Regions from separate parts of the Dietzia sp. KRD202 genome, predicted to be linked through region 3. Evidence: predicted binding sites of a transcription regulator. Region 3 holds the regulator's gene; each other region holds the start of a gene.

The links. Region 3 encodes LexA, which represses DNA repair genes until DNA is damaged. Its sites were predicted from a motif close to CGAACANNTGTTCG; they were not measured.
Region 1: the regulator LexA is predicted to act here: its motif matches at 1,083-1,096, upstream of J1M64_RS09735 (HNH endonuclease signature motif containing protein).
Region 2: the regulator LexA is predicted to act here: its motif matches at 1,239-1,252, upstream of J1M64_RS17375 (HNH endonuclease signature motif containing protein).

The regions. Positions count from the first base shown of each region.
Region 1 covers NZ_JABFAN010000014.1:11,288-13,549, reverse strand. Annotated here, with positions in the region: gene J1M64_RS09735 (HNH endonuclease signature motif containing protein) at 1-1,059, opposite strand, end outside; partial or broken gene J1M64_RS09730 (dihydrofolate reductase family protein) at 1,168-1,513, opposite strand; gene J1M64_RS09725 (nuclear transport factor 2 family protein) at 1,563-1,985, opposite strand; gene J1M64_RS09720 (carboxylesterase/lipase family protein) at 2,045-2,262, shown strand, end outside.
Region 2 covers NZ_JABFAN010000019.1:357,012-359,273, forward strand. Annotated here, with positions in the region: gene J1M64_RS17375 (HNH endonuclease signature motif containing protein) at 1-1,234, opposite strand, end outside; gene J1M64_RS17380 (HAD hydrolase-like protein) at 1,384-2,085, opposite strand; gene J1M64_RS17385 (TetR/AcrR family transcriptional regulator) at 2,082-2,262, opposite strand, start outside.
Region 3 covers NZ_JABFAN010000005.1:83,795-86,056, forward strand. Annotated here, with positions in the region: gene nrdR (transcriptional regulator NrdR) at 1-126, opposite strand, end outside; gene J1M64_RS01175 (hypothetical protein) at 238-672, opposite strand; gene lexA (transcriptional repressor LexA) at 862-1,572, shown strand; gene hflX (GTPase HflX) at 1,612-2,262, opposite strand, start outside.

The sequences.
Region 1 (2,262 bases), on a different contig from region 3:
CACGCTCGCGTCGTCGCCCTCGAGCAGTTCCGTGCAGAGCCACTCGACGCTGCTGTACGTGCCGTGGACGAACTCGACACGGTTGGGCAGGCCCCGGGCCGCGGAGGCGATCACGCTGATGCGGATCGGCTGACCGGCCCGCGCGGCGTTGCCCAGTGTGGGCCGGGGGAGGTCCGCCCCGAGCCTGACGTCGCCGAGCTCGATGCCGTCGTGCTCGGACGCAGGGGCCGGGCCGGAGCCGGAGCCGGGGCTGGTCGCGGACGGGCCACCAGCAGGCGGATAGACGGCGAGCGCGGCGAGGGCGTCGGCGCGGAGCTGATCCAGGGAACCGTCCAGTCCGTCCTCCGAGGCGGCCGACGCATCGGTCTCGATGCGACGACGGAGGAGTTCGGCATCGGCGGCGGTGAGCCTGGCCCACATCGTGGCCATGCCGTTCCGGTCGCCGCGGAATCGGACCGAGCGGGTGGCGGCCGCCGCGGCGGCGGCGTCCTCCGCGGCAGCCGGGTCGTGTCGCTCCACGGCGTCATCGATCGCCGAGTCCACCGCGTTGCGGGTCGGCCGGTCGCCACCGTCGAGATCGTCCGTGAAGCGCGCGACCACCTCGTCCTCCACGACCGACACGATCGCGTCCGGCACCTCCGCCAGGCGACACGCGATATCGACCGCCAACAGCTCGGGCAGCAGCCCGCGGTCGACCGTGGATCGCAGACGGGGCAACCGCCGGTGGATCTGCGTCCCGGCCGTCACCAACCGCGCGGCGTGCCAACACGTGAGCTGACACGCCGCCACGAGGTGATCGCGGGCCCGCGCCTCCGGATCCAGCCGGGCGTACGCGGGCCGGCGCGAACCGGCGCCGGCCTCCTCCGCCTGTGCCTCCTCCGCCTGTGCCTGCTCGGCCCGGGCAAACTGTTCGACCAGGACATGCGCCGCCTCCAGCCGCGTGGCCCCGGCGCGGTTCTGCGCCAGCGTCGCGGCACGGGCCGCCTCGCTGACGGCCTCCCTGTCGACCATGCCGAGGGGCTCGGGTACGGCGAACAGTGCACTCGTCGTCGTCACCATCCCACTCCCTCCGCCACTGACATCGAACCTACATTCGACAATACCCGCACCGGCTCACTAGCACAAGGGTTCGATCATCTTCGATCACTCATCCCAACCTGGTACCCACCCACTGCGCCAGGGAAACACTGTCGCCTGCACCCGATCGACCAGACCGGCGGCCATCAGCGCCCGGTTCATCGACAAGCTGCCGTGCGAGCGCAACGACACGTCGGATTGCTGCTTCAAGCGAGCGACCACCTCGACGGCGTCTCCGCTGACGATGGCCGCGTCCGGCCAGTCGAGGGGACCATCCAGCGTCGTTGACACCACCGTGGTCAGCAGCGTGGTCATCTGGGTGACCCAGGGGTCGAACACGCCGGAATCGTCAGTAGCCGCCCCAATCACCGTTGTCGTTGTACGACCCGAAGCCGTCGAGGCTGGCGAAGACGTCAAACGTGTAGGTGGCGGTCATGGTGTTGCCTCCTAGATCGTGGACGCCTCCCATGGGAGGCGTCCGGACGTCAGCCGGGTTGGAGTGTCCGGAAATCGCCTCGGTCGAAGCTGATGTGGAACCTCCTCGAGTCGATCCGCCAGCCCTCCGGCGTCCGGGTCCACAGATCCGAATACTCGCCGAAGCACTCGTAGGACAGATCGGACTGGTCCCCGGCACCGAGGTGGAGGACACGCGCGTACGTGAGGCTTCGTGCCCGGTCCTCGTCTCCGTGGAAGGCGAGCTGGACCCGATGGTTGCCCAACAGGTGCTGGGACGGTCCGCAGCCCCCGAGGTGCTCCCTGACCCTCTCGATGATCGCCTGCCGACCGGTCGCGCCGTACCCGGTGGCGGACTCGGTGAACAGCTCGCCCAGCCCGTCCCAGTCACGTGAGTCCAACGCGGAGGCCACGTCGGCCAGACGCTCGATGATCAGGTCCCTATCACTTGTCATCTCCTCTTGGTAGCAGGGATCGCCGGGGGATCTCAGCTGTCCTGGCTAATCTGGCCGCCATGACCGACGTCGAGATCGCGCTGTCCACCGGCCGCGTCAAGGGCACCGATCTGGGGGATGTGGTCCGCTACTACGGCATCCCCTACGCCGAGGACCCCGTCGGCGACCTGCGGTTCGCCGCCCCGGTCCGCCGCGAACCGTGGCCGGGCGTCCGTGACGCGACCCGGCCGGCCGCCACCGCGCAGCGGCTGCGCTTCGACCCCGACCCGGCGATCCC
Region 2 (2,262 bases), on a different contig from region 3:
CCCCGTCAGTACTCCGGTAGTAGGCCCAGATGCCATCGGTCTTGAGGCGATGGTGGGTGCGGCAGATGCTGCCGAGGTCGTCGCTGGTGGTGTATCCGCCGCGTTGGGGATCGTCGTGGTCGAAGGGGATGATGTGGTCGAGGTCCGTCTTGTCCGCCGGGGTCTGGCAGCCGGGGAAAACGCAGGTGCCGTCGCGACCCCGACAGAAGCGGGCCAGTGCCTCCGAGGGGCTGTACCGGCGGGAGGCCTCACTGTCCGGGTCCGCGAGCGTGTCGATCGCGTCGAGTCTGCGCCTGGCGAATCGCTGCAGTTCATCGGACGTGAAGCGACTGACGGGGCCGTAACCTGCCACGAACAGGCCCCGGAAGTCCGCGTCCCCGTCGTCGTAGGCGTGGATCACGACCCGGCGGGCCGCGGCCATCCCGTCCGGGTCCGTGGGGTGGTCTCCGTCGGGTGCGGGCAGACAGGTCCAGCCGCGGCTCAGGGCGAGGAGGCCGGCGGCCCGGAGCTGCCCGATCGACCGGGGGTCGTCTGTTGCGGCGGTGCGGACCAGGGCTTCGATTCGCTCGGTGATCTCCAGGCCGTCGACGGCTGAGAGGGTCGCGGTGAGCAGCGCGAGATCGCCCGTGACCGGCGTCATCCTCACGTTCTGCTCTCGCCGAGCCTGTTGTGCGCGGGCGTCCGCTCCCACGGGGTCGCAGCTCGCGACGTGCTTGCTGAGCATCTTGCGCAGCGGCCCGATCCTGGGCGGGTGGGTTCGGCGCCTCGTCGGTGCGAGTCCCTCGCTGATGCGGCGGTCGAGTTCCGGCATGAGACGGTCCTCCACCAGGGCGGTCTCCTCGGCGATGGCGTGGGCCGCGTCGACTCCGATCCACCCGGTCGTCAGCAGTGTCGCGGTGAGAGGCAGCCGCTCGGTCAGTTCTATGGCGGTGGCCACCAGCCGAAATGCCCCGAGGCGGGACAAAGCCATCGAGGCGCTCACCATGGTCGCCGCCGTGTCCAGAGGATCGCGTCGCTGGTCGCTCCGGGTGGACCTGGATACGCAGTCGTACGCATAGGCCACGGTGCGGCCTTCGGCAGCGTTGATCGCCCGTTGCGCGAGATAGCCGCGTCGCTGTCCGGGGTCCCATCGGCTGAAGGCCTCGGGCACGACGACGTCGGTGGCGGGGGTCGGGACCGTCGTGAATCCCGGAGGGACCACGAACTGCGAGTGGGCGGTGTCTGTTGTGTTCATGGTTCGACTGTATGTTCGAGGTACGACATGGTCGGGAGAAAAAGCTGGCGCGGTCGTGACCTGCGGTGCCCTGGATGCCCCGTTCAGGGCGCCGCAGGTCAGACGGCACTGCGGTTCAGATGGCACTGCGGTTCAGGCGACGCCTCAGGTCAGACGGAGGCGTGGACTGCAGCCAGTAGCGCGTCAGGGTCCGTGAGGTCCGGCAGGACGGTGTGGGCGCCGGCGGCGCGGAGGTCGTCGGCGGAAACCCTGCCGGTGGCGACAGCCACGCAGACGGCACCCGCGTCGCGCGCCCCGCGGACATCGTGCACGTGATCGCCCACGACCACCGACCGCCCGGGGGTCACGTCCACACCGCGGGCCCGGGCGGCGGCGAGGGCGTCGCGGACGAGGTGGGCGCGGTCCGCGTGGTGATCACCGAACGCGCCGAGTCCGGGATCGGGCAGCCCGTCGAAGCCACAGAGCCGCAGCTTGAGCAGCGCCGTCCGCCGCATGTTGCCGGTGACGATCCCCTGGTGCAGTCGCGGGTCCGCGGCCAGGGCGGCGACAGCCTCGTGGGCGCCGGGCAGGGGACCGCCACCACCGGCCAGGAGATCCTCCCCGAACGTTTCGCAGCGCCGGGCCACGGCGTCCATGAGGGAAAGGACCACCTCGTCGTCGTCGACACCTATCCCGTTGATCTCGAGCAGATCGGTGAGGATCGCGCGGTCGGTCCGTCCGGCGAAGGACGCGCCCATGACGGGGTCGCGGCCGAGGAGGTCGGCGAGCGCCGGGGTGATCATGCGGGTCCCGAAGCCGGCGGGGTCGAGGAGGGTGAGGTCGAGGTCCCACAGGACGAGTACGTCGCTCACGTCCCGAACGTCTCCAGCAGCGGCGCCAGCCAGGTGGTGAGGAAGGTGCGGAGGTCGTCGTCGGAGCGGGCCTCGGGCGAGTCCAGGCACAGCACCGACCAGCCCACGTGCACGCCCACCTCCGCGACCAGGTCCAGGCGGCCGGCCAGTTGCGGGAACCGCTCGGCGGCGGGGACG
Region 3 (2,262 bases):
CTCCAGCGTCGTGAACCGGTGTCCACACCGGGGGCACTCCCGGCGACGCCGGATCGCCTGACCCTCGTCGACGGATCGTGAGTCGATTACCCGGGAGTCCTCGTGGTGGCATGTCGGGCAGTACATTCCCGTGGGGCCCTTCGTCGACCGGAGTTCACGCGTCCCGGATCGTGCCTGACGAAACGCGGGGGCGGTAGACCACCGCCCACGGTCCATTCTAGGAGGCCCGCTGCCCGGTCACGCGTAGGCGGGTCCACCGAGGAAGGCCACTGCGAGAAGCATGATCACGCCGAATGCGATCCCGCACGCCAGTAGCGCCCAGGCCGGCACGTCGTCGACGACCCCGGTGGACACCGGTGCCTCGACGTGGCACGCCCGCACGCGGTCCGTGGAGACCGGGCGCACGAGCACACGGCGACCCGGGGCGACCGACGTGACGGCGGCCGGACGGGCGGCTATCCGCGGCCGATCGAGATACTCCGCGCGCGAGGACGTGACGGCGGGCCGACTGCCCTCCGGTCGGGCCAGGGTGCGTCGCGGCGCACGGGTGGACCGCACCGACACGTCACCGGGCCGGTCGAGGTGCGCGACCCGTCCACGATGGTCGTCGGGGCAGACCTCGGTCCACCGCGCGGCCGGACGTGTGTGGGACTGAAGCTCGACAACGGTCATGGTGGCTCCCTACTCGATACGGTGTGCGATGGTGCTTCGCACACCTGTATGTGTTCCTCAGTACATCTGTTCGAATCCGAACTCCCCTAGAGTTGTATCACGCGACTCCGACATGGTCACGATTCACAGAGGAATTTCTTCGAACACCTGTGTGGCGCGCCGCAGTCCTTGGCACTAGGGTGTAGACAGATCACAACGTCGAACATCCATTCGCCGAAGGGACCACACGAGATGCCGAAGCCCGATTTCGAGTCGCTGACGGACCGACAGAAGAGCGTTCTGCTCCACATCCACGACACCGTCAAGGAGCGTGGTTATCCGCCGAGCATCCGGGAGATCGGGGACGCGGTCGGCTTGCAGTCCACGTCGTCGGTGGCGCATCAACTCCGCACGCTGGAGAAGAAGGGCTTCCTGACGCGGGATCCGCACAAGCCGCGGGCGGTCGACGTCCACGGTGTCCCGGGGCAGAAGTCACGGGGCCGTCGCTCACCTGCTCCGGAGCCCCAGCGTCCGGGCGGAGCGGTCGAGCCCGTTTACGTCCCCGTGCTCGGCCGGATCGCGGCGGGCGGGCCCATCCTCGCGGAGCAAGCCGTCGAGGAGATCTTCCCCCTGCCGTCGGACCTCGTCGGCTCAGGTGATCTGTTCATGCTCAAGGTCGTGGGCGAGTCGATGATCGACGCCGCCATCTGCGATGGCGACTACGTGGTGGTCAGGCGGCAGAACGTCGCGGACAACGGGGAGATCGTCGCCGCCATGATCGACGGGGAGGCGACGGTCAAGACTTTCCGGAACGACTCGAGCGGAGTCTGGTTGCTGCCCCACAATCCGTCGTTCAGCCCGATTCCGGGCGAGCACGCGACGATCCTGGGCAAGGTCGTGACAGTGTTCCGGAAACTCTGAGTCCCGGTTCGAACGACGCGCCGCCCGTCCCCGCAGGGGTCAGGCGGCGCCGTCATGTGGACCGCGGGCGGCGAACTCGTCCAGTTCGCCGGCCACGGACGCGGGCAGTCGGACCACCAGCCGGGTTCCGTCCTGGGTGTGTTCCTCCTCGACCACCGCGCCCTCGGCGTGGACCCGCGACACCACGTCCCCGCGGGAGTACGGGACGGACAGGGTCACCTCGGTGTCCCCGGAGGCGACGATCTGCGTGATTCGCTCGAGGAGTTCGTCGACACCCTGCCCGGTGACCGCCGAGACGAACACGGCGTCGGGCAGCGCGTGGTGCAACTCGGTGAGGACCACGGGATCCGCGGCGTCGATCTTGTTGATCACCAGGAGTTCCCGAGGCCGCTCCGCGTTCTGCTCCTCGACCACCTCGTTGATCACCTTGCGCACCGCCTCGATCTGGCGGAGCGGGAAGGCATCCGAACCATCCACGACGTGGAGGAGCAACTCGGAGTCGACGACCTCTTCCAGTGTGGACCTGAACGCCTCGACCAACTGGGTCGGCAGGTGTCGGACGAATCCCACGGTGTCCGTGAAGACGACTGCTCTGCCGTCAGGCAACTCGGCCTTGCGCGTGGTCGGGTCGAGTGTGGCGAACAGGGCGTTCTGAACCAGGACGCCGGCTCCGGTGATCCTGTTGAGCAG